Regions from separate parts of the Frondihabitans sp. OV104 genome, predicted to be linked through region 2. Evidence: predicted binding sites of a transcription regulator. Region 2 holds the regulator's gene; each other region holds the start of a gene.

Region 1 (9,486 bases), 710 kb from region 2:
CGGGGCTGCCCGTGGGGACCGAGGCCGAGTCGTCGACATCGAAGTCGAGCTGGTTGATCGTGTCGGCGGGCTTCGGACGCGATGCCCGGCTCGTCAGCTGCCGGATGCGCGCCATCACATCGCCCCGGTTGCGCCCGTCGCCTCCCAGCGAGTCGAGTGCGCCGACCTGGCCGAGCCGCTCGAAGAGCCGCCGCGAAGGCGTGGCCCGCTGGTAGAAGTCGGCGATCGACGTGAACGGGCGGTTCTCGAGGATCCGGGTGGTCTCGTGCTCGGTGATGCCCTGCACGTCGAGGAGCGAGAGGCGGATGCCGAGGTCGCCGGCGTAGGTGCGCGCGACGGGCGTCCGCGGGGGGCGCAGCCGCTCGACGTGGTAGACCTCGCTCGACGCGTTGACGTCGAGCGGCAGGACCGGCACGCCCATCCGCTTCGCCTCGGCGAGCAGCAGCCGCTTCGGGTACATGCCGGGATCGTGGGTGAGGATGCCTGCCAGGAACTCCGCCGGGTAGTGCGTCTTCAGCCACGCCGTCTGGTAGGTCGGCAGGGCGAACGCCGCACCGTGCGCCTTGCAGAACCCGAACGACCCGAAGCCCTTCAGCACGCCCCAGATCCGGTCGATCTCCTTGTCGGTGTAGCGCCGTCTGCCGTGCTCATCGACGTTCGCGGCGGTCTTGCTGCGGAACTCGCCCTCGAGGTCGGCACGCTTCTCCATCTGCCGGCGCATCTCGTCGGCCTCGGCGAGCGAGATGCCCATGGTCGCGTTGAGGATCCGCAGCACGTGCTCGTGGTAGATCACGACCCCGTAGCTGTCCTGAAGGAAGGGCGCGAAGGTCGGATGGATGTAGTCGGGCTTCTGGAACCCGTGCTTGGTGTCGAGGTAGGGCGCGACCATGTTGCCCTTCATCGGGCCGGGGCGGAACAGCGAGATGTCGGCGATGAGGTCTTCGTACTGGTCGGGCTGCATCTTGCCGATCAGCTCGCGCTGGCCCGGGCTCTCGATCTGGAACATGCCGAGCGTGTGCGTGGTGCGGATCGCCTCGTACGTCGGCTCGTCGTCGTGGGGGATCGCGTCGAGCTCGATCCGCCCCTGGCGGTTCACATAGGGCGCGTCGATCGGCAGGGCGCCGGCGAGGGCAGTGCGCGGCCCGTTCAGCCGCTCGATCTCGCCGAGGGCGAAGGCCATCGACGACTGCATGCGCACGCCGAGCACGTCGAGCTTGAGCAGGCCGGCGTCATTCATGTCGTGCTTGTCGAACTGGCTCATCGGCAGGCCCATGCCGCTCGGCTGCACCGGAGTCATGCTGAGCAGGTCGGAATTGCCCAGGATCACCCCGCACGGGTGCATCGAGATGTGGCGGGGGAGTCGGTCGAGCCGCTCGGTGAGGTCGACCAGCAGGTCGATCTGGGCGTTGGTCTTGACGAGGTCGGCGATCTGGCGGAGCTCGGGTTTCTCCGTGAGAGCCTTGCGCATGTCGCGGGCGTTCGAGCGCCAGACGTTGTTCGCGACGAGATCGATCTGGTCTTCGTCGAGTCCCAGCGCCAGCCCGGCGTCGCGGACGGCGCCGCGCCCCCGGTAGGTCGACTGCATCGACATCAGCGTGACGCGGTTGCTGCCGTAGCGGTCGAAGATCGCCCGGTACACCTCGTGCCTCCGGGCCGACTCGACGTCGATGTCGATGTCGGGCAGCGTCTCGCGCTTGTTGCCGAGGAACCTCTCGAACAGCAGGTCGTGCTCGAGCGGATCGACGTTCGAGATCCGGAGCAGGTAGGTGACGAGGCTGCCGGCGCCCGAGCCGCGCGCGGCGTTCCGCACCCGCATGTCGCGCATCATCGCCGAGACGTCGGCGACGGTCAGGAAGTACCCGGCGAAGCCGAACGAGGTGATCGTCTCGAGCTCGTCGCGCATGCGCCGCTCGATCTGCTCGCGCTTGGCCATCGACGCGTCGCCGAAGCGCTCGGTCACCCCGGCCTCGGCCCGCCGCCACAGCACCTGGTCGGGGTCGCCCTCGACGCCGATCGCCGACAGCTCGGGCACCTTCGCGCGACGCCAGCCGAGGTCGACGTCGGGGTCGAGTCGGCACCGGTCGGCGAGCTCCTCGGTGGCGGCGAGCATCTCCTCGGCCGCGCGGCGATCGAGCGACGACGCGTCGGCGATCATCCGGGCGAGCGCGCGCATCGCGTCGGGGGTCTTGAGGAAGGCCTGGGCGTTGGGCTGCGGCTCGAAGCTGCCGAGTGCCGCGAGGTGCCCGGCGGCGTCGAGCACGTCGGCGGTCAGGGCCTCGTCGGGCTCGCGGTAGCGCACGGCATTGGTGAGCACCGCAGGAACTCGCCCGGCGTCGGCGAGCTCGAGCATCCGCGCGGCGTGGCGCAGGCTGCGGCTCTCGCCCGGCTCGGTGAGGTGGCAGACGACCTCGATGGCGACGCCGCCGGGCACCTCCGCCTTCCAGGCCTCGAGCAGTGCGGCCGCCCGGCCGTGCGCGCCGTGCGCCACAGCTCGTCCGACGTCGGAGTCGGGGCCGAGCAGCACCGTGCCGGTGGGGCCGTCGTCGCCCATCAGGAAAGCGCGGACCCGGGCGCGGGGGATCGTCGCCACGCTGTTCGCGCTGCCGTTGACCTTGCGTGTGGCGCGGCCGTGAGCCGCGCTGATGAGGCGGCAGAGGGAGGCCCAGCCGGCGCCCGGGCCGACCCCGACGGCGCCGCCGCCGTGGGCGAGGAACACGACGCGGTCGGCGTCGGCGGCGATGGGCGGGGAACCGCTAGGAGGTCCTGCGGGATGCTGCCCTGCGGGGCGCTGCCCTGCGGGATGCCGCCCTGGGCTGTCGTGGTCGTCGGGGGAGGGGGTCGATACGCCCAGCTCGACGCCGACGATGGGGTCGATGCCGAGCGCGCGGCACGCGCCGACGTGGCGGATCGCTCCGTAGAGGCCGTCGCGGTCGGTGATCGCCGCTGCGTCGGCGCCGTTCGAGGCGGCCTGAGCGGCGAGGTGGCCCGGCTGCGCAGTGCCGTAGTGGGCGCTGAACGCCGAGGCGACGTGCAGGTGCGTGAAGCTCATGGCCGCCCTTCGTTCGAACGTGTGTTCGAACAGTGTAGGTCATTCGCCAGGCGGCGGGAGAGGGGTTTCCACAGGGCTGGTCAGGTGCGTACCGGAGTCGCCGCAGAGCAGTACGGTTGATGGTGGCATCGTGGCCACTCGCGCCCGTGCCCCTTCTCTCGCATCCTCGAACCTCATGGGAATGCCTGCCGGTCCGGTGTGTTGAGCCACGTGGACCACAGCTAGGTTCACCTCGAAAGGAAGTCCATGACCACCCGCACTGCGCCTTCCAGCGCCGCGACTCGCTCCGAGCAGACCGTCTGATGGCGGAGACGAGCACCCTCATCATCCTCGGCGCTTCCGGTGACCTCACCGAGCGCCTCCTCCTCCCCGGCCTCGCGAGCCTGCTCAAGAGCGACCGCGGCGTCGACGTGAAGCTGATCGGCACCGGCCGCAGCGAGCGCAGCCCCGAAGAATGGGACGACGTCGTCAAGACGGCCTTCAACGGCGATGCCGGCTCGGAGCTCGCCAAGAAGACCCTCGCCTCGAGCGAGTACATCCAGGGCGACCCGACCGACCCCGAGCACCTGAAGAAGCTCTTCGCGGCCTCCGAGGGCGAGCCGGTCATGTACTTCGCGCTCCCGCCGGCCATCTCGACGAAGGTCATCAAGGCCCTCGAGGAGATCGACGTGCCCGACGGCCTCCGGCTGGCCCTCGAGAAGCCCTTCGGCAGCGACGAGCAGGGTGCTCGCGAGCTGAACGAGGAGCTCCTCAAGGTGATCCCGGAGGAGCGCATCCACCGCACCGACCACTTCCTCGGCCGCTCGACCGTGCTGAACATGATCGGCCTGCGCTTCGCCAACCGCCTCTTCGAGCCGGTCTGGAACAGCGACAACATCGAGAAGGTCGAGATCTTCTACGACGAGGTCCTCGGCCTCGAGGGTCGCGCCCAGTACTACGACAAGGCCGGCGCTCTCGTCGACATGATCCAGAGCCACCTCCTGCAGGTGCTCGCCGTCATCGCGATGGACGCCCCGTCGTCGATCGACGCCGTCGAGCTCCGCAGCGAGATCGCCCGCGTCCTGCGCGCCACCTGGGTGAAAGACGGAGACCCCGTCGCCAACAGCCGTCGCGGCCAGTACGCGGCCGGCACGATCTCGGGTAAAGACGTCCCCGCGTACTCCGACGAGGACGGCGTCGACAACTCCCGCGAGACCGAGACGCTCGCCGAGGTCGAATTCGAGATCAAGACCCGTCGGTGGGCCGGCGTGCCGTTCATCCTGCGCTCCGGCAAGGGGATGACCAAGGTCCGCAAGGAGGTGCTGATCACCTTCAAGCCGGTGCCAGCGCTGCCCGAGGGGCTCCAGGGCTCGTCGTCGCCCGACACGCTCAAGATCGAGATCAGCCCCGAGACCATCGAGCTCGGAGTCACGACCAACGGTCAGGGCAACCCGTTCCACCTCGAGAAGTCGACCCTGTCGACCGACCTGGGCAAGCCCGAGCTGACCCCTTACGGCGAGGTGCTCTCGGGCATCTTCCACGATGACCCCACCCTCTCCATCCGCGGCGACGTGGCCGAGCGGTGCTGGGCGATCGTCGCGCCGGTCGTCGATGCCTGGGAGTCGGGCGAGGTTCCGCTCGACAAGTACCCCGCCGGGTCGGCTGGTCCGGCCCACTGGACCACTTCGAAAGAGGCGTAGCCACCCGCTCGCGAAGCCCCGCCGAACCTGGTTCGGCGGGGCTTCGTCGTGGCGGGACCAGGGGCGGGGCGGCCCGGACCCGCCGTTTGGGCGCAGACCCCGTGGTCAGGCCCGGATGCCTGTCCGCGGCGCGGCGTATGGGCCGAACCGGGATGTCCGGCCGCCAGGGTCCGGCGGCGGCCGGGTTAGGCCCGCGCCCGCCGCGCCTCGCCGCCGCGCGAATGCTCGATCGCCGTCTGGATGGCGTCGGCCGCGCGCACCAGCGCCAGGTGCGACAGGGCCTGCGGGGTGTTGCCGACGTGGCGCCCCGTCGCGACCTCGATCTCTTCGGAGAGCATCCCGACGTCGTTGCGGAACCCGACGAGGCGGTCCATCAGCGCGGTCGCGTCGTCGAGCCGGCCGCTGCGGGCGTACTGCTCGACGAGCCAGAACGAGCAGGCGAGGAACGGGTTCTCGGTGCCGGACAGCCCGTCGACACCCGACTGCGTGCGGTAGCGCAGCAGCAGGCCGTCGTGCAGGAGGTCGTGCTCGATCGCCTTCACGGTGCCGAGCATGCGCGGATCGTGCGCATCGACGTAGCCCACCTGCGACAGCTGCAGCAGGGAGGCGTCGACCTCGTGCGACCCGTAGTACTGCACGTAGCACCCGCGCTCCGCGTCGTAGCCGTTGGTCTCGATCTCGTCGCGGATCTTCTCGCGCAGGGCGAGCCACCGCTCGACGGGACCGTCGAGGTGAAACTCCTGCGCGCCTCGGACGGCCCGGTCGATGGCGGCCCAGAGCATGACGCGCGAGTGAGTGAAGTGCTGCTCGGGCCCGCGGATCTCCCAGATGCCGTTGTCGGGCTTCGACCAGTTCTCCTCGACGTGCTGGATCAGCGCGCGCTGGAGCGCCCACGAGTCGTAGGTCTCCTCGCTGCCGAGCTGGCGGGCCTCGTGGAGTGCGACCATCACCTCGCCGAACACATCACCCTGATACTGCGTGTAGGCGCCGTTGCCGATGCGGACGGGCGAGGCGCCCTGGTAGCCGGGCAGCTCGTCGAGGGTGGTCTCGGCGAGGTACCGCTCGCCGCCGAGTCCGTACATGATCTGGACGTCGTCGGGATCGCCCGCGATGGCGCGGAGCAGCCAGCCGCGCCAGCCCATCGCCTCGTCGGCGTAGCCGTGCGAGAACAGCGCCTGCAGCGTCATCGAGGCGTCGCGGAGCCAGACGTAGCGGTAGTCCCAGTTGCGGCCGCCGCCGAACTGCTCGGGGAGGCTCGTCGTGGCCGCGGCCACGATGCCGCTGGTGTCTTCGTGGGTCAGGGCGCGCAGGATAAGGAGCGAGCGATGGACCGCCTCGCCGTACGCCTCGGGCGCCTCGGAGTGCGACGCCCAGTCGCGCCACCAGTCGATCGTCGTGTCGATGCTGGCCGACACGTCGATCGGCGCCGGCGGCTCGCGGTACGACGGGTACCAGGTCATCACGAGGTCGACGGTGTCGCCGGCCGTCACGTCGAAGGCGGCGCGGTGGGCGTGGTCGCTGGCCGTGAGCCTCGGCCCGCGGACGACGACCGCGTCGGGCCCGGCGACGGCGACGAGCGTGCCTCGGCCGGCGGCCTCGGCCTCGTGCGGCATGGACGAGTCGTCGGGCGGGGTGTCGTCGTCGAGCTGCCGGATCCACGGGATCGCCGTCGTGTAGCCGAAGCGGATGCGGAGGTCTTCGGTCATCGTGACGGTGCCCGAGAGGCCCCGCACGCGGCGAACCAGGTCGGCTCGGCGGTCGCCGTACGGCATGAGGTCGGTGACCTCGACCTCGCCGGTCGGCGTCGACCAGCGGGTGACGAGCACGAACGTGTCGTCGACGTAGCGTCGGGTGGCGGTCGCGGTCGGGTCGGCCGGCGCGAGCAGCCAGCGACCGCTGTCGTCGTCGCCGAGGAGGCCGGCGAACAGGGAGGGGGAGTCGAAGCGCGGCAGGCAGAGCCAGTCGATGCTGCCGTTCCGGCCGACGAGGGCGGCCGTGTGGCAGTCGCCGATCAGTGCGTAGTCTTCGATCGCTAAGGGCATGCGCTCATCCAATCAGCCGATGCCATGAAAGCCCGCCGTGGCATGCTGAGGCGGGCCGGCTCACGCGAACAGCTGCTGGTCGATCTGGTCGTCGAACACCCCGAGCAGCAGCCACTCGCGGCTGATCGGGTCTCGCGCGAGGTCGAACGTGCCGTCGACCCGGTGCGCGCCGTCGGTGAGCGGCAGCGCGTCGACGCGCCAGACGTGCATCTCGAGCAGCTCGCTGCCGGAGCCGCGCGGGGCCCGCGTCGCGCTGCGCCACCAGGCCTGCCGGGTGATCCACACCTCGGGTGCGCTCACCACGCCGTAGACGACCCGCCGCCAGGTGAATCGGAGGGGCGTGCCCTCGTCGGTGGTCTCGACGGCGATCCGCTCGTCGATCCGCTGCGCGTCGATCCGCATGCTGGCCCCTCTGGCTCTGTTCGAAAGTATGTTCGAACTCTACGTCGCGCCTCCGACATTCGCGACCCCGCGACCAGAAGCCCCGAGCCGTGAGAAGGGACGGACTGCGAATCCCCGGCTGACCGCTCCCTTCACGTCGTCCGAGCGCGGCGCCAAAGTGGAGACATGAAAACGACTGGAAACACCATCCTCATCACCGGCGGCACCTCGGGTCTCGGCCTGGGCCTCGCGCAGCGCTTCGCGGCGGCGGGCAACACCGTCGTCGTGGCCGGACGCCGCACGGCGCTCCTGGCCGAGATCGAAGCGGAGAACCCGGGGATCACGGGCCTCGAGATGGACGTCGCAGTTCCTGCGTCCATTCAGAACGGGTTCGAGACGATCACGGCGAGCCACCCCGACCTCAACGTCGTCATCACGATGGCCGGCATCATGCAGCCCGAAGACCTGACGACCGCGGGCTTCCTCGAGACGGCCGAGGCGACCATCACCACGAACCTGCTCGGCACGATCCGGACCGTCGCGGCGTTCACCGAGTTCTTGCAGGGCAGGCCCGACGCGGCGTTCATGACCGTCTCGTCGGGACTCGCCTTCGTGCCGCTCGCGATGACGCCGACCTACAACGCCACGAAGGCCGCGGTGCACTCGTTCACCGAGATCCTGCGCCTGCAGCTCGCCGAGTCGGGCGTCGAGGTGCTCGAGCTGATCCCGCCGGCAGTTGCGACGACGCTGCTCGGTCAGGACGAGGACACCAGCGGCCGGGCCATGCCGGTCGACGAGTACCTCGACGAGGTGTTCGAGATCCTGAGCACACGGCCCGACGAGAAGCAGGTCATGGTCGAGCGGGTCAAGATGCTGCGCTTCGCCGAGGTCGACGGCGCCTACGACCGGGTGCTGCACATGCTCGCCGGCTCGCACTGATCCGCCTCGCATCGCCCCGCAGCCCACGATCGGGACTCCGCACCGCGAGATCTCGTGGTGCCGAGTCCCGATCGTCGTGCGCAGAGGCCCCGGTCAGCCGAAGGTCGTGCCGAGCACGGTGCGCCACCCCGTCGTCCCGAGCTCGCGCAGCCCGATCTTCTCGGCCACCCGCCGCGAGGCCGTGTTCGCCGGATCGATGATGGCGACCAGCTCCGCGGCCCCCAGCTCGTCGCGCGCGAGATCGCGGCACGCTCCTGCGGCCTCCGTGGCGAGCCCCCGGCGCAGGAACTCGGTGCCCACGTGGTACCCGACCTCGAGCCGGAGCACCCCGTCGACGTCCTGCCACGTCAGCCCGCAGTCTCCGACGAAGGCGCCGCCATGCGTCTCGATGATCCAGAGTCCGTAGCCGTGCTCGGCGTAGTTGCGCTGGTTCCAGGCGATCCACGCGGCGGCCTCGTCGCGCGTCTTCGGCGCCGGGTAGAACTCCATCACGCGGGGGTCGCCGAGCAGGCCGGCCATGGCGTCGAGGTCGGCGGCGCCCATCTCGCGGAAGCGCAGGCGCGGGGTCGGTCGGGGGAGCACTCGTCGACGATACCGGCCGGGCCCGGCGGCCCGGCGGGCGTGGTGCGAAGCCGACGGCGAGAGCGCTACGCCCCGCCGACCATGCCCTTCTCGACGAGCTGGTCCCAGATGCCGGCACCGTCGGGCGCGTAGATCCACGGCGTCTTCGTGGTGCGCTCGTGCTCCTCGGCCCGCGAGCGGCCTCCGGCGAAGACGGCCTCGGTCGACGACAGCTGGCGGATGGCCACGCCGGCGACGTTCGACGGGTGCTCCGCGAGGAAGTTGCCGTAGGTGTCCTCGTCGTGCTGGCCGTCGTCGCCGACGAGCAGCCACTTCATCTCGGGGAACTCGGCGGCGATGCGCCGCAGGGTCTGGTACTTGTGCTGGCGGCCGCTGCGGAACCAGCGATCGTGCGTCGGCCCCCAGTCGGTCAGCAGCAGCGGGCCCCGCGGGTAGAAGTTGCGGGTCAGGAACCGGTTGAGCGTCGGCGCCACGTTCCAGGCGCCCGTCGACACGTAGATGACGGGGGTGCCGGGCGCCGAAGCACGGAGGCGCTCGTAGAGCACCGCCATCCCGGGCACGGGTCGGCGCGCGTGCTCGTCGAGCACGAAGGTGTTCCAGGCCGCGAGGAACGGCCGGGGCAGGGCCGTCACCATGACGGTGTCGTCGATGTCGGAGATGATGCCGAACTTGACGGCGGGGTCGATCACGAAGACGGGCGCGTGCACCTCGAGCGATCCCTCGGTGCGCAGCACGATCGAGTGCCAGCCCGGCTGGAGGTCGACCTCGATGCGCGTGTCGACGACCCCGCCGCGGTCGGCGGTCATGTGGTGCG
Region 2 (9,486 bases):
AGGCGACGACCGGGCGGTCGGTGCGCTCCATGACCTGCTTGAGGAGCTCGATGTTCGGCCCCTGGAGAGTGCCGTCTTTCGTGACGTCGGTGACGACGTAGCGGGCGCAGCCGGCCTCCTCGAGGCGGGCGAGCACCTCGAACAGGTCGCCGCCTTCCTGCGTCCAGCCGCGCGCGGCCAGCGTCGTGCCGCGCACATCCAGGCCCACCGCGATGGCGTCGCCGTACTGGGCGATGACGTGGGCCGCCCACTCGGGGTTCTCGAGGGCGGCCGTGCCGAGGTTGATCCGCTTCACGCCGGTCTCGAGGGCCGCCTCGAGCGACGCGTCGTCGCGGATTCCGCCTGACAGCTCGACGTCGATGCCCTTGACGTGCGAGATGACGCGGCGGATGACCTCGCGGTTGTCGCCACGGCCGAAGGCCGCATCGAGGTCGACCAGGTGGAGCCACTCGGCGCCCTGGTCTTTCCAGTCGGCGGCGGCGTCGACGGGGTCGCCGTAGTTGGTCTCGGTGCCGGCCTCGCCCTGGGTGAGGCGGACGGCCTTGCCGTCGGCGACGTCGACCGCGGGGAGCAGCGTGAGGGCGGGAGTGCTGGTGAAGTCGGTCATGGTGCTTTCCGGTGTGGGTCGCCGCTCGCGGCGGCAGGCGCTAGAGGGTCTGGAGCCAGTTGGTCAGGAGGCGGATGCCCGGGGCGCCGGACTTCTCGGGGTGGAACTGCGTGGCCCAGAGCGGTCCGTTCTCGACGGCCGCCACGAAGGGCCCGCCGTGGTCGGCCCAGGTCACGAGCGGCGACTTGCGCGCGCCGTGGCCGTCGAGCGACCACTCCTGCGCGGCGTAGGAGTGCACGAAGTAGAACCGCTCGTCACGGATGCCCTCGAAGAGCATGGACTCATCGGGAGCGGACACGGTATTCCAGCCCATGTGCGGGAGGACGTCGGCCTTGAGCTCGTCGATCGTGCCCGGCCACTCCCCCAGGCCCTCGGTGGTCTGACCCCGCTCGACGCCGGTCTCGAAGAGCACCTGCATGCCGACGCAGATGCCGAGGACGGGGCGGCCGCCGGCGAGGCGGCGGTCGATCTTCTCGGCGCCGCGCACCGACCGGAGCTGCGACATGACGGCGGAGAAAGCACCCACACCCGGGACGAAGAGACCGTCGGCCTTGGCCACACGGTCGCTGTCGGCCGTGAGCTCGACCTCGGCTCCGGCCAGCTCGAGCGCCTTGATGGCGGAGTGGACGTTGCCGCTGCCGTAGTCGAGGACGACGACGCGGGGGCGGGCCGCGCCGCTCGGAGCCGTGCGGGCAGTGGACTCGGCGGCTTCGGCAGACCCTCTGGCATCGGCCTGAGCGTCGGTCACAGCGCACCCTTGGTCGACGGAATGCCGTCGACACGCGGATCGGGCTCGATGGCGGCGCGGAGCGCACGGGCGAACGCCTTGAACTCGGCTTCGGCGATGTGGTGCGGGTCGCGGCCGCCCAGCACGGTGATGTGCACCGTCAGGCCGGCGTGGAAGGTGATCGCCTCGAAGACGTGGCGCACCATGCTGCCGGTGAAGTGACCGCCGATCAGGTGGAACTCGAAGCCCTCCGGCTCACCGGAGTGCACCAGGTACGGGCGCCCGGAGACGTCGACGACCGCCTGGACGAGCGCCTCGTCGAGCGGGACGAGCGCGTCGCCGTAGCGGCGGATGCCCGTCTTGTCGCCGAGGGCCTCGCGGAGGGCGGTGCCGAAGGTGATGCCGATGTCTTCGACCGTGTGGTGCACGTCGATGTCGGTGTCGCCGGTCGCCTTGAGGTCGAGGTCGATCAGCGAGTGCTTCGACAGGGCCGTGAGCAGGTGGTCGTAGAACGGCACCGAGGAGTCGATGCGCGAGGTGCCCGTGCCGTCGAGGTCGAGGGATAGGTCGATGCTGGACTCGCTCGTGGACCGCGAGACGGTAGCCGTGCGCGCGGCGCTGTCGGTGCTCATGCTCCGAGCCTAATGTCGCGCATGGCGTCCAGGAACGCGGTCGTCTCGGCCTCGGTGCCCGCGCTCACGCGGAGGTGGCCCTCGATCGCGAGGTCGCGCACGATGATGCCGCGCTCGAGGAGAGCCTCGAAGACGGCGTGCGGGTCGTCGACGCCGCCGAACAGCACGAAGTTCGACCAGGTCGGCCACGCGTGGTACCCGAGCCCGGTCAGCGTCTCGACCATGCGGTCGCGCTGGGCCTTGATGTCGTCGACCATGGCGAGCATCTCGTCGGAGTGACGGAGCGCCGCGACCGCCGCCGCCTGGGTGAGCGACGACAGGTGGTACGGCAGGCGCACGAGACGGAGGGCGTCGATCGCGACCGGGTCGGCCGCGAGATAGCCGACGCGGGCGCCGGCGAACGCGAACGCCTTGCTCATGGTGCGCGAGACCAGCAGGCGCGGACGCCCCTCGAGCAGCGTGACCGCGCTCGGCCGGTCGGCCGGCATGAACTCGGCGTAGGCCTCGTCGACCAGGACGATTCCGCGCGCCGCGTCGTAGGCCGCTTCGATCACGTCGAGCTCCATCGGGGTGCCGGTCGGGTTGTTCGGCGCGCAGAGGAAGACGACGTCGGGGTCGGTGCGCTCGATCTCGGCGCGGACCGTCTCGGGCGAGAGCGTGAAATCGGCGTCGCGCACGCCCTCGACCCACTCGGAGCCGACGCCTCGCGTGATGATCGAGTGCATGGAATAGGTGGGCGGGAAGCCGAGCACACGACGACCAGGGCCGCCGAACGCCTGCAGAATCTGCTGGATGACCTCGTTCGAGCCGTTCGCCGCCCAGATCTGGTCGGCGGTCAGGCCGTGGCCGAGGTACGCGGCGAGGGAATCGCGCAGAGTCGTGAACTCGCGGTCGGGGTAGCGATTGACCTCGAGCACGGCGGCCGCGACCGACTCGACGATGTCTCGCGCCACGTCTTCCGGGATGGGATGCGTGTTCTCGTTGACGTTCAGCGCGACGCGCACCTTCTTCTGAGGGGCGCCGTAAGGCGACTGACCACGGAGGTCGTCGCGGAGGGGCAGGTCGTCGAGAGAAATGGCCACGAGGCTATTTTACGGGGGTCGCGACATGTGTTGCGCCCGGTACCGGGTGTCCTTAGACGAGGACGAGGTGCTCGCTCACAAGGCATTCGAGAGCGAGTTGCACGCGCTGCAAGGAACTGCTCGGCGCGGCGTGCGCTCATGAAGGATCGCTGCCGCCGAGATCCTTGCGAAGCCCCGCCAAGCACAGCACGCGCGCAGAAGCGCCGCCCCGCGAGTGCGGGACGGCGCCGGGCGACGGTGCTCGAGAAGCCGACCGCGTAGATCGAGCTGCCTAGTTCGAGCTGCCTGGTTCGAGCTGCCTAGTTCGAATACTTCGTCGGGATCGCAAGCGACTGACCCGGCATGACCTGCGTGCTCGACAGGTTGTTGAGCGAGACGATGTCGGAGATGACGTCACGCGGATCGGCAGTCGGGGCCACATCTTCGGCGACCTGCCAGAGCGTCTCACCAGCCGCCACGGTGACGTGGTCGAAATGGACGTCGCCCGCTTGGCCGGTGGCGACCGCGCCGCCGCCCGTCAGAACGAAGCCGGCGATGATCGCGACGGCGGCGAGGAGGACGGCGATCGTGAGGACGACGCGACCCCGAGCGGTGATGCGGAGGTGGGAGACGGATGCGGTGCGGGTCGCGGGAGCTGCCGTGGGGAAGGCGGTGATCGTTGCGCTCATGATGCGTACCTCTCTTGTCGATTCTGTCGAGACGACTTGGCTGTGGTCTTCGTGCCAGGCCGCCGGCCGGGGCCGCCTGACACGAAGAGGTGTTCCGAAGAACACTTCCGAACATATCTTCGATTAACACCGATTTCAAGAGGCTCTAGCCGAAAATCGCAGAAAAACCACGCGACACACTCGAACATGTGTTTGTTCTGCTCATTTCGACCGGATACAGTTTCGATCGGTGGGATCAGTAGAACAGCAGCCACCGACATTCGAGAGAGGTGGGCGCGTGCCCGAGGCAACGACTACAGAGGCTGGGCCCGATCCCCGTGCCCGAAAGCCCCTGACGGCGAAGCAGAACCTGATCCTGACGGCCATCCGCGCCTCGATCGCCAGCCGCGGCTATCCGCCGAGCATGCGCGAGATCGGCGACGCCGTCGGCCTCGCCTCCCTCTCCAGCGTCACTCACCAGCTCAACCAGCTCGAGCTCGCCGGTGCGATCCGCCGCGACCCCAACCGGCCCCGCGCTCTCGAGGTGCTCCTCGAGGACCCCGACAAGGTGGTCCCCGAGCCGACGATCGTCCGCTACGACGATGACGACAACGTGACCGCTCGCGTGCCCCTGGTCGGACGCATCGCCGCAGGCATCCCGATCACCGCCGAGCAGCAGGTCGAAGACGTCATGCCCCTCCCCCGCACCCTCGTGGGCAAGGGCGAGCTGTTCATGCTCAAGGTCGTCGGCGAGTCCATGATCGACGCCGCCATCTGCGACGGCGACTGGGTCGTCGTCCGTCAGCAGGGCAACGCCGAGAACGGCGAGATCGTCGCGGCGATGCTCGACGACGAGGCGACGGTGAAGGTGTTCCGGCAGCGCGACGGTCACACCTGGCTGCTCCCGCGCAACTCCAACTTCGAGCCGATCATGGGCGACCACGCGCAGATCCTCGGCAAGGTCGTCGCCGTCCTGCGGTCTCTGTAGGGGCCCGACGGGGCGGAGCCGCCCGAGAATGCCGAATGGCCGCAGGAAGTTCCTGCGGCCATTCGGGTATCAGGGGTGCGTCTCAGTTGGCGAACTCGCGCAGGGGCGCTGCGTCCTGCGGGTAGACCTTGGCCGTGACGCGCGTGCCCTCGGGGAGGTACTCGACGTCGACGACCGTGCCGATCTCGTGGATCCGCGCGATGACCTCGCCTCGGTCGTACGGAACCAGCAGATCGAGCTCGACCTCGGGCCGCGGCAGGAGCTCCGCGAGCGTGGCACGCAGCTCGTCGATGCCCTCACCGGTGCGGGCCGACACGAAGATCGCGTCGGGCACCATCCCGCGCAGCACGAGCCGCTGGCTCTCGTCGACCAGGTCGCTCTTGTTGAAGACGACGACCTCGGGGATGTCTCGCCCGTCGACCTCCGAGATGACCTCGCGGACCGTTGCCAGCTGCGCAGCCGGGTCGGGGTGCGAGCCGTCGACGACGTGCACGATGATGTCGCTGTCGTGGACCTCCTCGAGCGTCGAGCGGAAGGCCTCGACCAGCTGATGCGGAAGGTTGCGCACGAAGCCGACCGTGTCGGCGTACGTGAACGGACGGCCGTCGTCGGTCAGCGACTTGCGCACGGTGGTGTCGAGGGTCGCGAACAGGGCGTTCTCGACCAGGACTCCGGTGCGAGTCATCCGGTTGAGCAGGCTCGACTTGCCGGCGTTGGTGTAGCCGGCGATCGCGACGCTCGGGACCGCGTTGCGCGTGCGGTTGGCCCGCTTCGCCTCGCGTGCCGGCTTCATCTCTTTGATCTTCTTGCGCAGGATCGCCATCCGGGTGTGGATCCGACGTCGATCGAGCTCGATCTTCGTCTCACCCGGACCGCGCGAGCCCATTCCGTTGCCGGCGCCGACCTGGCCACCGGCCTGGCGCGACATCGACTCACCCCAGCCGCGGAGCCTCGGGAGGAGGTACTCGAGCTGCGCGAGCTCGACCTGCGCCTTGCCCTCGCGGCTCTTGGCGTGCTGGCTGAAGATGTCGAGGATCACGGCCGTCCGGTCGATCACCTTGACCTTCACCACGTCTTCGAGCGCACGACGCTGGCTCGGTGCCAGCTCGGTGTCGGCGATCACGGTGTCGGCACCGAGTGCCTGCACAGTGGCCTTCAGCTCGAGCGCCTTGCCCGATCCGAGGTACGTCGACGGGTCGGGGTTCGGCCGGCGCTGCAGGAGGCCGTCGAGCACGACGGCGCCCGCGGTCTCGGCCAGGGCGGCGAGCTCGCGGATCGAGTTCTCGGCGTCCTGGAGCGACCCCTGCGAGTACACGCCGATCAGCACGACGTTCTCGAGCCGCAGCTGTCGGTACTCGACCTCGGTGACGTCTTCGAGCTCGGTCGACAGACCGGCCACACGCCGGAGCGCCTGGCGGTCGGCGACGTCGAGCTGCTCGCCGTCGAAGCTCTCGTCGCGGCTGGTGCCCGCACCGGAGAGCCCTTCGGTCTGGATCGCCTGGGCCGGAGCGAACACGCTCAGACCAGCCCTCGACGACGCGTTGCTCAGGATGCGGTCGACGACGTCGTCGCTCTCCTCGCGCGGCGCATCGGTGCTGGTGTGCTCAGTCATTGCAGTCACATTAGACCTTTCAGGTTCGATAATCTGTGGGGATGGCCAGCGAGCACTACTTCTCATCGCAGCCGTCGAGTGAGCTCCGACCGCGTGAGATCACGGTCGAGCTCGCCGGGCGCGAACTCTCTCTGGCGACCGCCGCGGGCGTCTTCAGTCCGGGGCGGATCGATCCGGGCACCGCAGTGCTTCTCGGATCCATGCCGACGCCACCGCGCGACGGCACTTTCTTGGATGTGGGTTGTGGATGGGGGCCGATCGCTCTCACGCTCGCGCTGCGCTCGCCCGAAGCCGAGGTATGGGCCGTCGACGTGAACGAGCGTGTACTCGAGCTTCTCCGCGAGAACGCGAAGCGGGCCGGGCTGACGAACGTGCACGCCGTGCTGCCGGGCGACGTGCCCGACGACCTCGTCTTCGACGGGATCTGGTCGAACCCGCCGATCCGCGTCGGCAAGCAGGCCTTGCACGACATCCTGTCGGCGTGGCTGCCGCGTCTCGGCATCGACATGGAGGCGTACCTCGTCGTCGCGAAGAACCTCGGAGCCGACTCGCTCCAGCGCTGGATCGCCGACGAACTCGGCCCGGTCGTGGAGATCGAGCGGGATTCGACGTCGAAGGGCTACCGGATCTTGCGGGCTACGCGGCTGGCCTGACGAGGCGCTGGCGTGACGAGCTGCTGGCCTGACGACTTGCTGGCCTGACGCGCCGAGTGTCGCGGTCGGGACTGTTCGCTTGATACGAACTGGTGCAGGAACTGCACGGGGAGACTTCGGTCTCAGATGGAGAACTTCATTGTGCGAGTTTAGCGGGTCGGCGGCGCTGAGGCCAGGGGTGGGCGGTGGCTGGGTCGCGCCGGCGGGGTCGGTGGTGGCGGGGTGCGAGTTCCTGCGCCCGCGGTCGGGGGTGCGTGTCGGCGCGGGAACCCGCCGAAGCGGCGCAGCCCCGCCGCAACCGCGGCGGGATCGAGCCGGAACGGCGGGTACGACGCCGCCGGGGCCCACCCCGACCCAGCAGAGCCCTCCGAAACGGCACAGACCCGCCGCAACCGCGGCGGGATTGAGCCGGAACGGCGGGTACGACGGCGCCGGGGCCCACCCCGACCCCACAGAGCCCGTCGAAGCGGTACAGCCCCGCGGCAATCGCAGCGGGATCGAGCCGAAACGGCGGGTACGACGCCGCCGGGGCCACCCCGACCCCACGGAGCCCTCCGAACCGGCACAGGCCCGCCAGGCAGCCGGCGGGATCGAGCCGAAACGGCGGGTGCCACGCCGCCGGGCCCGCCCCGACCCGGCCGAACCCGCCGAAGCGGCACAGCCCCGCCAGGCAGCCGGCGGGATCGAGCCGAAACGGCGGGTGCAGCCCCGCGTCAGATCGCGAGCTCGCCGGTGAACACCAGCTCGGCGGGGCCGCTCAGCGAGACGTGCTCGCCGTCTTCGGTCGCGAACATGCGGACGCCGACCGTGCCGCCGGGGACGTCGACGCGCCACTGGTCGGGCGCGCTGTCTCCGGCGTAGTACCGGACGGCCAAGGCGGCCGCGGCCGCGCCCGTGCCACACGAGAGGGTCTCGCCTGAGCCGCGCTCGTGAACGCGCATCGAGATGCGGCCGACCCCGTCTGCGACGAGCGGCTCGGCCGGGACGACGAACTCGACGTTGGCGCCGGCGGCGGGGACCGGGTCGAGGACGGGGATGACGGTGAGATCGATACCGGCGAGCTCGTCGGCGGAGGCGAGGGCCACGACGACGTGCGGGTTGCCGACGCTGAGGCCGAGGCCGGGTCGCGCTGCGTGGAGGTCGCGGGCGCGCACCTCGGGGTGGTCGTCGGAGAGCGACCAGCGGCCCAGGTCGACCTGGAAGCCGGCGCGGTTCAGCTGGACGTCACGGACACCGGCGCGGGTGCCGATCGACAAGGTCTCCCCGGGCTCGAGCGTCGCCAGACCCTGCTCGAGGAGGTAGGCGGCGAAGACGCGGATGCCGTTGCCGCACATCTCGGCAACGCTGCCGTCGGCGTTGTGGTAATCCATGAACCACTCGGCCTCGGGCTCTTCGGCCAACGTGGCCGCCCCCTCGGGGTGGCTGGCGCTGCGGACGGCACGGATGACTCCGTCGCCGCCGACTCCGAAGTGACGGTCGGCCAGCGCGCGGATGCGATCGGGCGTCAGGTCGAACGTTCCGTCGGGGTCGGCAAAGAGCACGAAGTCGTTGCCCGTGCCCTGCCCTTTGGTGAAGCGGACGACGGTGGGGATGGTGGCGGTGGTGGTCACCCGGTGAGTGTATCGGCGACCGCTGACACGGCGCTGGCGAGGTCGCCACGGCTCTCGACCCAGGTCACGCGCGGGTAACGCTTGAACCAGCTGACCTGGCGTCGGGCGTAGCGACGGGTCAGCTGCTTGGTGAGGTCGCGAGCCTCGGTCTCGGTCAGCTCGCCGCGAATCTCGGCGATCGCCTGCGCGTAGCCGATGGCGCGCGAAGCCGTGACGCCCAGCGCGGGGCCCTCGGCCAGCAGTCCCTCCACCTCGGCGACGAGGCCCTGCCGCCACATGTCGTCCACGCGACCGTCGAGGCGCTCAACCAGCACGTCGCGGTCGTCGCGGAGCCCGACAAACGCGGCAGGACGCCAGAGCGGGGCGTCTTCGGGAAGCCCCACGGCGAAGGGCTCGCCCGTGATCTCGCCCACCTCGAGGGCTCGCACGATGCGGCGGGCATTGTGCGGGCCGATGGCGAGGGCGGCAGCGGGATCACGCTCCTTCAGGAGGTCGTACGCCGCTCGGGTCCCCCGCTCGGCAGCCAGCCGCTCGTAGCGCTCGCGTACGACCGCGTCCGTGCCCGGGAAGCGGAAGTCGAACACGGCGCCCGAGACGTAGAGCCCGGACCCGCCGACCAGGATGGCGACCGCCCCGCGCCCCAGGATCTCGTCGACGACGTCGCGCGCCCGCCGCTGGTACCACTCGACGCTCGCCTCGTCCGAGACCTGGAGCTCGTCGAACAGGTGGTGCGGGACTCCGCGGCGCTCTGCCTGCGGAAGCTTGGCCGTGCCGATGTCCATCCCCCGGTACAGCTGCATCGCGTCGGCGTTGACGACCTCGGCGCTTCGGCCCCTGCGGCCCAGCTCGTCGGCCAGGTCGAGGGCGAAGTCCGACTTGCCGGTGCCGGTGGCCCCGACCACCACGGCGAGGTCGGGATGCTCGGAGT
Region 3 (9,486 bases), 460 kb from region 2:
GAGAGCGACGCGCTGGAGAGCCAGCTCGGCCTCCCGATCGACGGTCGCGGCAACGTCCAGCGCGACGGATCGTACGAGACCAGCCAGCCGGGCGTGTTCGTGACCGGCGACGCCGGCCGCGGCCAGTCGCTCATCGTCTGGGCCATCGCCGAGGGCCGTGCCACCGCCGCGGCGGTCGACAAGTACCTCGAGGGTGCGACCTCGCTGCCCTCGCCCGTCAAGCCGACCGACCGGGCTCTGTCCCTGTAGGTCACCGCTCTGACACCCGCTGGTTAGATTCCACCCCCTCGCCGGGAATAGGGTGGACAGCGAAATCACCCCCCAACGAAGGAAAAGATGAGACGAGCAAAGATCGTCGCGACCCTCGGGCCCGCGACGTCGAGCTATGAAGACATCCGAGCGATCATCGATGCGGGCGTCGACGTCGCGCGGATGAACCTCAGCCACGGAACATACGACGTCCACCAGGGGGTGTACGAGAACGTTCGCAAGGCAGCGGCCGACTCCGGACGCGCTGTCGCGGTCCTCGTCGACCTCCAGGGCCCGAAGATCCGTCTCGGCAAGTTCTCCGACGGCCCGCACGAGCTCGCGGTCGGCGACATCTTCAAGATCACGACCGAAGAGATCCTCGGCACGAAGGAGATCTGCGGCACGACGTTCAAGGGCCTTCCGCAAGACGTCTCCGCTGGCGACCCCCTGCTGATCGACGACGGCCGCGTCAAGCTGCGCGTGCTCGACACCGACGGCACCGTCGTCACCACCGAGGTCGTCGTGGCCGGCACCGTCTCGAACAACAAGGGCATCAACCTGCCCGGCGTCGCGGTCAACGTGCCCGCCCTCTCCGAGAAAGACGAGGCCGACCTTCGCTGGGGCCTCCAGCTCGGCGCCGACTTCATCGCCCTCTCCTTCGTCCGCAACGCCGACGACATCGACCGCGTGAACGTGATCATGGGGGAGGAGGGCCGCAAGGTCCCCGTCTACGCCAAGATCGAGAAGCCGCAGGCCGTCGACAACCTCGAGGCCATCATCGACGCGTTCGACGGCATCATGGTCGCGCGCGGCGACCTGGGCGTCGAACTGCCCCTCGAGGCCGTGCCGATCGTCCAGAAGCACGCGGTCGAGCTCTCACGCCGCATGGCCAAGCCGGTCATCGTCGCGACGCAGATGCTCGAGTCGATGATCTCGTCGCCGATCCCGACCCGTGCCGAGACGTCCGACGTCGCGAACGCGGTGCTCGACGGCGCCGACGCGGTCATGCTCTCGGGCGAGACCAGCGTCGGGGAGTTCCCCGTCATCACGGTGCAGACCATGGCCCGCATCGTCTCCTCGACCGAAGAGCACGGCCTCGAGCGCATCCCCGAGCTGGGCACCAAGCCCCGCACGCTCGGCGGAGCCATCACGCTCGCCGCGGCCGAGGTCGCCGAGTTCGTCCAGGCCTCGTACGTCTGCGTCTTCACCGAGGGCGGCGACACGGTGCGCCGCATGGCCCGCCTGCGCCACTCGATCCCGATCGTGGCCTTCACGACCGACGAGGCGATCCGCCGCCGCATCGCGATGAGCTGGGGCGCCCAGGCGTACGTGGTCGAGCCGGTCACGCACACCGACGCCATGTTCAGCCAGGTCGACGACGTCCTCCTCGGCAACGGCCTCGCCCAGGCCGGTGACAAGGTCATCGTGATCTCCGGCTCCCCTCCCGGAATCTCGGGATCGACGAACGACCTCCGCGTGCACCGCGTCGGAGACGCTCACAACGAGGCCGCGCCGGCGTACGCCCGCAGCTAGCGGTCATCCGCTCAGCAGAAGGCCCGTGCCCCTCGGGGTGCGGGCCTTCGCCGTGCCCGGAGGCGGCGGGGCGGATCCTGCGCCCGATCAGAGATGTCGAGGAGGGGCGCGCCAGCCGTGACCCTCCTGAGATTCGGTCATGGCACTGGGCCGCGTCGATAGTGTCGGGGCATGGCGATCGACGGTTCGCACCCCGGGTGCTTCACGCACGGCTCGCGGCTCTATGCGGTGCCGACCAGGACCGGCCACAGCGTCCCCGACACGCGCGAGAGCTACATCGCCGCCGAGCGGGTCCGCCGCACGCGTCGTCGCCCGCGCATCCACTGGACCGCCATCGTCGGGGGAGTCGCCGGCGGTCTCCTGATCGACCTGTCGGCCGTCAACAACGCAGGCGTCAGCGACTGGCTCGCCCTCGCGATGATGTTCGCGCTCGGCGGCCTCGTGGGCTTCGCCAGCGCGATCGGCATCCGAGACGCCTTCGTCGGCCGAGCGCCCGAGCCGGTCGTGCTGCGTCTCCCGGCGGTCGAGATCCCCGGTGACGTCGCCCGGCTGGCGCCCGACGACTCGACAGCCGACGAGCTCGCCCTCTGGAGCCTCGTCACTCGCCGCTACCGCGCGGCCAAGGTCGCCGTCGAGAACCTGCCCTTCGAGAACGACCACGGCCTCTTCGTCAGCGGCCCGACCACGGTCGCCGCCCCTCCGTCGACCGAGGCGCTGGCCTCCGCGGAGCTCACCTACATCACGGCCCGTCACGACTTCGAGCCGGTCGCCGAGCTCCTCGGTCTGCCGCTGCCGCGCTGAGCCCCTTCGCAACTCCGGGCGCAGGAACTCGCCACCCGACGCCGAGCACGAAGAAGCCCCGCCGACCGAAGTCGACGGGGCTTCTCGAGTAAGTCGTTCGACTTAGAGAACGCGGATGTTCTCGGCCTGGAGACCCTTGTTGCCCTGAGCGGTCTCGAATTCGACCTTCTGGTTCTCTTCGAGGTTGCGGTAGCCATCGCCGGCGATCGCGGAGAAGTGCGCGAACACGTCAGTGGATCCGTCGTCGGGGGTGATGAAGCCGAAGCCCTTTTCGGAGTTGAACCACTTCACGGTGCCTGTTGCCATTTTTCTTATTCCTTCAATCAGAGGTGTTCGATCCCGTCCATCGAGATCTCTCGTCGCGGTGCTTTTTTGGTCCGCTCCCTCTAAGAACGATGAGACGAAGCGCCTCATCGCGAAGTACAAATGCGTAACACAACAACCAGTGCGGCTCACACTATCGCAGGCTGACCCCCGAACGCGCGGTTTTCGCCCAAGAAGATCCAATGTGACGCCCGTGTCGTCGCGAATCGACCCTTCATGGAAGCCGGTAGGCTTGTCGCCTGCGCGAATGTGGTGGAATTGGCATACACGGGGCACTCAAAATGCTCTGCCTCACGGCTTGCGGGTTCGAGTCCCGCCATTCGCACGACACGAACGACGACGCTCGTGATTCGCGATGGTGCGAACGTCCAGCAGACGCCCCGTGCTCACGCCCTCGTGTGCACCGAAACGGCGCGCCCCCACGAACAGACCGGTAGGATTCATCCCGTGAGTGATCAAGAAGCACCGTCCGCAGCACCCCGTCGCGTCGTCGTCGCCGAAGACGAGTCGCTCATCCGCCTCGACATCGTCGAGATCCTCCGCGACAACGGGTTCGAGGTCGTCGGCGAGGCCGGCGACGGCGAGACCGCCGTGGCTCTGGCCACCGAGCTCCGGCCCGACCTCGTCATCATGGACGTCAAGATGCCCAAGCTCGACGGCATCTCCGCGGCCGAGCAGCTGTCCAAGAACCACATCGCGCCCGTCGTCCTCCTCACGGCCTTCAGCCAGAAGGAGCTCGTCGAGCGGGCCAGCGAGGCTGGGGCTCTCGCCTACGTCGTGAAGCCGTTCACCCCGAACGACCTCCTTCCGGCCATCGAGATCGCCCTCTCGCGCTACACGCAGATCATCACCCTCGAGGCCGAGGTCGCCGACCTGGTCGAGCGCTTCGAGACCCGCAAGCTCGTCGACCGCGCCAAGGGCCTGCTCAACGAGAAGATGGGGCTGACCGAGCCCGAGGCGTTCCGCTGGATCCAGAAGGCGTCGATGGACCGCCGCCTCACGATGCACGACGTGGCGCAGGCCATCATCGAGCAGCTCAGCGTCAAGAAGTAGCAGTCGCGTTACGGACGGCCGGTCCCTTCGGGGGCCGGCCGTTTTCGCGTCCAGCCCAGAAATTCAAGGAGATTTTTGCCTGCGCAGACCCGGATCGGCGCGGATCGCCCCGCCCGGCGAAAAATCTCCTTGAATTTCTGAGGGCCTAGGCGTCGCGGAGGATGTTCGTGATGCGGACGGTCGACAGGCGCCGGCCCTGCTCGTCGGTCATGACGATCTCGTGGGTCGTGAGCGTGCGGCCGAGGTGCAGCGCCGTGCAGGTGCCCGTGACGACCCCCGACGAGGCGGCCCGGCTGTGCGACGCGTTCAGCTCGATGCCCATGGCGATGCGGCCCTCGCCCGCGTGCACGCTCGCGGCCATCGACCCGAGCGACTCCGCGAGCACGACGTGGGCCCCGCCGTGCAGGATGCCGACCGGCTGGCGGTTGCCCTCGACCGGCATGGTGCCGACGGCTCGGTCGGCGCTCAGCTCGAGGATCTCGATGCCCATCTTCTCGGCCAGCTCGCCGGCGCCGCGACGCTCCAGGAACTCGATTGCGGCAGGGCTGAACGGCTGGTCGGTCACGGTGTCTCCCGGGGTTTCGTCGCGTCAGCTCTCGGGCAGGGACGAGTGTCGGAGGGGGCCGCTAGGCTGACGGGGTGTCGGACGCAGCAAAGCCTACCCTCCTCGTAATCGATGGTCATTCCCTCGCATTCCGGGCCTTCTACGCCCTACCGGTCGACAGTTTCGTCAACCGCGAGGGGCAGCACACGAATGCCATCCACGGCTTCATCTCGATGCTCCTCAACCTGATGAAGAACGAGAAGCCGACCCACCTCGGCGTGGCCTTCGACATCTCGCGCTACTCGTTCCGCACCCGCGAGTACCCCGAGTACAAGGGCACGCGCGATGCGACCCCGGTCGAGTTCGTCGGGCAGATCCCCCTGCTGCAGGAGGCCCTGCACGCCATGGGCATCACGACCATCACCAAAGACGACTTCGAAGCCGACGACATCCTCGCGACGCTCGCCGCCCGCGGCTCGGCAGCCGGCTACACGGTCAAGGTGGTCTCGGGCGACCGAGACGCGATCCAGATGGTCAACGACGACGTCACTCTCCTCTACCCCTCGGCTCGCGGGGTCACCGACCTCACCCGCTACGACCGTGACAAGGTGTTCGAGCGCTACGGCATCGAGCCGCACCAGTACCCCGAGATCGCCGCCCTCGTCGGCGAGACCAGCGACAACCTCATCGGCATCGACAAGGTCGGCGAGAAGACCGCCGTCAAGTGGATCAACCAGTTCGGCTCCCTCGACGAGATCGTCGCGCACCGCGACGAGGTCAAGGGCGTCGTCGGCGACAAGCTCCGCGAGCAGTACGACCGCGCCGTTCGCAACCGCAAGCTCAACCGCCTCGTCACCGACGTCGATCTGCCGGTCGGCCCGGACGACCTCGAGCGCCGCCCCATCGACGTCTCCGCGGTCCGCGAGGTGTTCGACAAGCTGCAGTTCCGCACCCTGCAGGAACGCGTCGTCGCCCTGGCCGACGACTCCGCAGCACCCGCCGAAGCCGAAGCCGTCGCGGCCGGCCCGGCGGCGCCCGTCATCCGCACCCTCATCGACGAGGAGCTCGATCACTGGCTCCGCACTCACGCGGGCGCCGACAAGCCGCCGGTCGGCGTCGCCGTCGAGTACGGCGCCGACGGCACGGTCACGGGCCTCGGCATCGCCGCGCCCGACGACTCCGTGTACGTCCCGTGGGCCGCCGGCCGCGGTGACTACGTCGCCCTCGAGGCCTGGCTCGACACCGAGTCGCCCAAGGTCGTCCACGACTCCAAGCGCGCCTACAAGGCGCTCAAGCGAGCCGGCCTGGAGCTCACCGGCCTCCACGGCGACCCGCGGATCGCGGCCTGGCTGCTGCGCCCCGGCAACCACTCCTTCGTGCTCGCCGACCTCGCCTACGAGCTGCTCGGCGAGCGGATGCCGGTCGCCGACCCCAATCAGCTGGTCCCCGTCGACGAAGCCGGAGGTGTCGCGACCGAGGCCTGGTTCGCGCTCCGCGTCTCCGACGAGCTCGACGAGCTGCTCGACGAGGGCTCCCGCGGCGTGCTCCGCGACATCGAGCTCCCCCTCGTGTCGGTCCTCGGCGACATGGAGCTCACCGGTGTCGCGACCGACCAGCCCGGCCTGCGTGCCCTCTCCGCTCGCCTCGGCGAGTCGGCGGCCAACATCGCCGCCGAGGCGTTCGAGGTCATCGGCCGCGAGGTCAACCTCGGCTCGCCGAAGCAGCTGCAGGAGGTGCTCTTCGAGCAGCTCGACATGCCCAAGACCCGCTCCATGAAGACCGGCTACTCGACCGACGCGGGGTCGCTCGCCGACCTGCAGGACAAGCATCCGCACCCCTTCCTCGGCCTGCTGCTCAAGCACCGCGACGCGACGAAGCTGCGCCAGATCATCGACACGCTCGACAAGGCCGTCGACGGCGGCGGGCGCATCCACACGACGTACGACCAGACTGGCACCACCACCGGCCGGATCTCGTCGATCGACCCGAACCTGCAGAACATCCCGGTCAAGACGGAGGTCGGCCACGAGATCCGCGCCGCCTTCCAGCACGGTCCCGAGTACGAGACTCTGCTCACCGCCGACTACTCGCAGATCGAGATGCGGATCATGGCGCACCTCTCGGGCGACGCCGGCCTCATCCAGGCCTTCACCGAGGGCGAAGACCTTCACCGGTTCGTCGGCGCCCGCATCTTCGGCGTCGAGCCCGCCGACGTGAGCCCGACCATGCGCACGAAGGTCAAGGCGATGTCGTACGGCCTGGCCTACGGCCTCAGCGCGTTCGGCCTCTCGAAGCAGCTCCGGATCGAGACCGCCGAGGCGAAGCAGCTGATGACCGACTACTTCCACCGGTTCGGGGCTGTTCGCGAGTACCTGCGCAACGTGGTCGAGCAGGCTCGCGAAGACGGCTACACCGAGACGATCTTCGGCCGCCGCCGCCCCTTCGCCGATCTGAAGTCGTCGAACCGCGTGCTGCGCGAGAACGCGGAGCGCGCCGCGCTCAACGCTCCCATCCAGGGCTCCGCCGCCGACATCATGAAGATCGCGATGCTCGGCGTCCAGGCCGAGATCGACGAGCGCGAGCTGCAGTCCCGAGTCCTGCTCCAGGTGCACGACGAGCTCATCGTCGAGGTCGCCACCGGCGAGGTGGACGTGATCGAAGACGTCGTCCGCCGCCGCATGGGCTCCGCCGCCGACCTCCGGGTGCCGCTCGACGTCTCCGTGGGCACCGGCGAGAGCTGGGACGCCGCCGCGCACTGAGACGGCGCATGATGGAACAAGAGCACTCCCTTCCGTCCTCGAACAAGGAGCACCCCGTGGCCACCCTCGACGGATCACACGTCAAGAAGCTGATCGTCGCCTGCGACGCCGGCATGGGCTCGAGCATCATGCTCGCCTCCAGCCTCAAGAAGCTGCTGAAGAAGAACGGCGTCCACGTCGAGCACTCGGCGGTCCGCGAGATCCCCGCCGACGCCGATGTCGTCGTCACTCAGAACAACCTGGCCGCCCGCGCGCGCGAAGTCGTCACCGAGGGCACGCCCATCGTGCCGTTCCAGCTCTTCATGGGCGACCCGGCCGTGGCACGGCTCGTCGAGGCGATCCAGTCCGGCTCGACGATCGAGGTCTGACCGCCGCTGTCGGCCGGTCGTCCTAGGCTCGGACCATGAGCTTCGAGTCCACGCCCGCTGTCCGCCAGCCCACCCCGATCGACGCCGTCGCCGAGAAGTGGGTCGACACGATCGTCGACCTCGATCCGAAGTGGGCCACCTGGCTCGGCCGCGAGGGGCGCACCGGCGAGTACGGCGACACCTCGCCGGCCGGCCACGCGGCGTACATCGCCGCCGTGCGCGCGACACTCGACGAGCTCCGCGCGGCACCGGTCGTCGACGCCGTCGACCAGGTCACTCGCGACGATCTCGAGTCCTCGCTCACGCTCGACCTCGAATACGACGCCCTGCACCTGCAGCTGCGCGACCTCAACGTGCTCGCATCGCCCGCCCAGGGCATCCGCGAGATCTTCGACCTCATGCCCACCGCCACCGAGAAAGACTGGCGCGACATCGCCGCGCGCCTCGGCAATGTCGCGGGCGCCCTCGACGGCTATACCGAGACCCTGCGCGCGGGGATCGCCGAGGGCGTCGTGCCCGCCAAGCGCCAGGTAGCCGCGGTGGCCGAGCAGTGCGCGCGCCACTCCGCACCCGGCGGATTCTTCGAGTCGCTGGTCTCGACGCCGGAGCTCGCGGGCGACGCGGTGCTGCCGGAGGCGGTGGGGGAGGCGCTGACGGTCGGAGCGGTGGAGGCTGCCGCCGCGTACACGGCCTTCCGCGAGTTCCTGCTCTCCGAGCTCCTTCCGGCCGCCGGCGACGGCGACGGAGTCGGCCGCGAGGCGTACTCGCTGCACTCGCGGCGGTTCCTCGGGGCGACGGTCGACCTCGACGAGACCTACGAGTGGGGCGTGGCCGAACTCGCGCGCATGACCGCCGAGCAGGAGGCCATCGCCGAGGCCATCGATCCCGGGGCGAGCGTCGCCCGCGCCATCGAGGTGCTCGACGCCGACCCGGCCCGCGTGCTGCACGGCACCGACGCCCTGCGCGAGTGGATGCAGCAGACCAGCGACCAGGCCGTCGAGGAGCTCGGGCGCACCCACTTCGACATCCCGGAGGCGATCCGCACCCTCGAGTGCAGGATCGCCCCGACGCAAGACGGCGGGGTCTACTACACGAGCCCGAGCGACGACTTCACGCGCCCCGGCCGCATGTGGTGGTCGGTTCCTGTCGGCGTCACCACCTTCACCACCTGGCGCGAGAAGACCACGGTGTACCACGAGGGCGTTCCGGGCCACCACCTCCAGCTCGGCCAGGCGGTCTACAACCGCGCGAGCCTCAACACCTACCGCCGCTCGATCGCCGGCACCTCGGGCCACGCCGAGGGCTGGGCCCTCTACGCCGAGCGGCTGATGGACGAGCTCGGCTACCTCGCCGACCCGGCCGACCGACTGGGCATGCTCGACGGGCAGCGGATGCGCGCGGCCCGCGTCGTGCTCGACATCGGCGTGCACCTCGGCAAGGAGTTTCCCGGCACTCCGTCGCACGCGGCCGGAGGCACGTGGGACCACGAGAAGGCCCTCGCCTTCCTCGCCGACAACTACAACGCCGACGAGGCCACGGTGCGCTTCGAGGTCGACCGCTACCTCGGCTGGCCGGGGCAGGCGCCGTCGTACAAGGTCGGCCAGCGCGTGTGGGAGGGGCTCCGTGCCCGGCTCGCGGAGCGCGAGGGCGACGGGTTCGACGTGAAGCGCTTCCACTCGGAGGCACTGGCGCTCGGCGGCGTCGGTCTCGAGACCCTCGAGAAGGCGCTTCTCGGCTGACTGGACGGCCGGGCGGAGGGGGCGAACACGCCGCTCGCCCGGGTTGATCGCCCCTGCGGCAACCCGTTAGAATCGATTGGCGCAAACTGCGTTGAACTATCCGCACGCCGCACTCT

The links. The regulator LexA, encoded in region 2, represses DNA repair genes until DNA is damaged. The targets are predictions, from matches to a motif close to TCGAACANNTGTTCGA.
Region 1: a site for LexA is predicted at 7,193-7,208, ahead of AC3CBB_RS06455 (DUF6504 family protein). Genes of this name have one in related genera too.
Region 3: a site for LexA is predicted at 4,506-4,521, ahead of AC3CBB_RS05295 (hotdog fold thioesterase). Genes of this name have one in related genera too.

The regions. Positions count from the first base shown of each region.
Region 1 covers NZ_CM173541.1:1,370,259-1,379,744, reverse strand. The annotation lists gene AC3CBB_RS06470 (DNA polymerase III subunit alpha) at 1-3,049, opposite strand, end outside; gene AC3CBB_RS06465 (glucose-6-phosphate dehydrogenase) at 3,352-4,728, shown strand; gene AC3CBB_RS06460 (glycoside hydrolase family 15 protein) at 4,914-6,770, opposite strand; gene AC3CBB_RS06455 (DUF6504 family protein) at 6,831-7,172, opposite strand; gene AC3CBB_RS06450 (SDR family oxidoreductase) at 7,338-8,090, shown strand; gene AC3CBB_RS06445 (GNAT family N-acetyltransferase) at 8,184-8,672, opposite strand; gene AC3CBB_RS06440 (App1 family protein phosphatidate phosphatase) at 8,738-9,486, opposite strand, start outside.
Region 2 covers NZ_CM173541.1:658,076-667,561, reverse strand. The annotation lists gene priA (bifunctional 1-(5-phosphoribosyl)-5-((5-phosphoribosylamino)methylideneamino)imidazole-4-carboxamide isomerase/phosphoribosylanthranilate isomerase PriA) at 1-607, opposite strand, end outside; gene hisH (imidazole glycerol phosphate synthase subunit HisH) at 648-1,355, opposite strand; gene hisB (imidazoleglycerol-phosphate dehydratase HisB) at 1,352-1,966, opposite strand; gene AC3CBB_RS03185 (histidinol-phosphate transaminase) at 1,963-3,048, opposite strand; gene AC3CBB_RS03180 (LysM peptidoglycan-binding domain-containing protein) at 3,348-3,716, opposite strand; gene lexA (transcriptional repressor LexA) at 3,994-4,683, shown strand; gene hflX (GTPase HflX) at 4,766-6,295, opposite strand; gene AC3CBB_RS03165 (class I SAM-dependent methyltransferase) at 6,337-6,948, shown strand; gene dapF (diaminopimelate epimerase) at 7,662-8,558, opposite strand; gene miaA (tRNA (adenosine(37)-N6)-dimethylallyltransferase MiaA) at 8,555-9,486, opposite strand, start outside.
Region 3 covers NZ_CM173541.1:1,116,086-1,125,571, reverse strand. The annotation lists gene AC3CBB_RS05325 (glutamate synthase subunit beta) at 1-249, shown strand, start outside; gene pyk (pyruvate kinase) at 337-1,782, shown strand; gene AC3CBB_RS05315 (hypothetical protein) at 1,954-2,583, shown strand; gene AC3CBB_RS05310 (cold-shock protein) at 2,686-2,889, opposite strand; tRNA gene AC3CBB_RS05305 (tRNA-Leu) at 3,151-3,232, shown strand; gene AC3CBB_RS05300 (ANTAR domain-containing response regulator) at 3,355-3,960, shown strand; gene AC3CBB_RS05295 (hotdog fold thioesterase) at 4,106-4,450, opposite strand; gene polA (DNA polymerase I) at 4,600-7,263, shown strand; gene AC3CBB_RS05285 (PTS sugar transporter subunit IIBC family protein) at 7,320-7,631, shown strand; gene AC3CBB_RS05280 (DUF885 domain-containing protein) at 7,667-9,370, shown strand.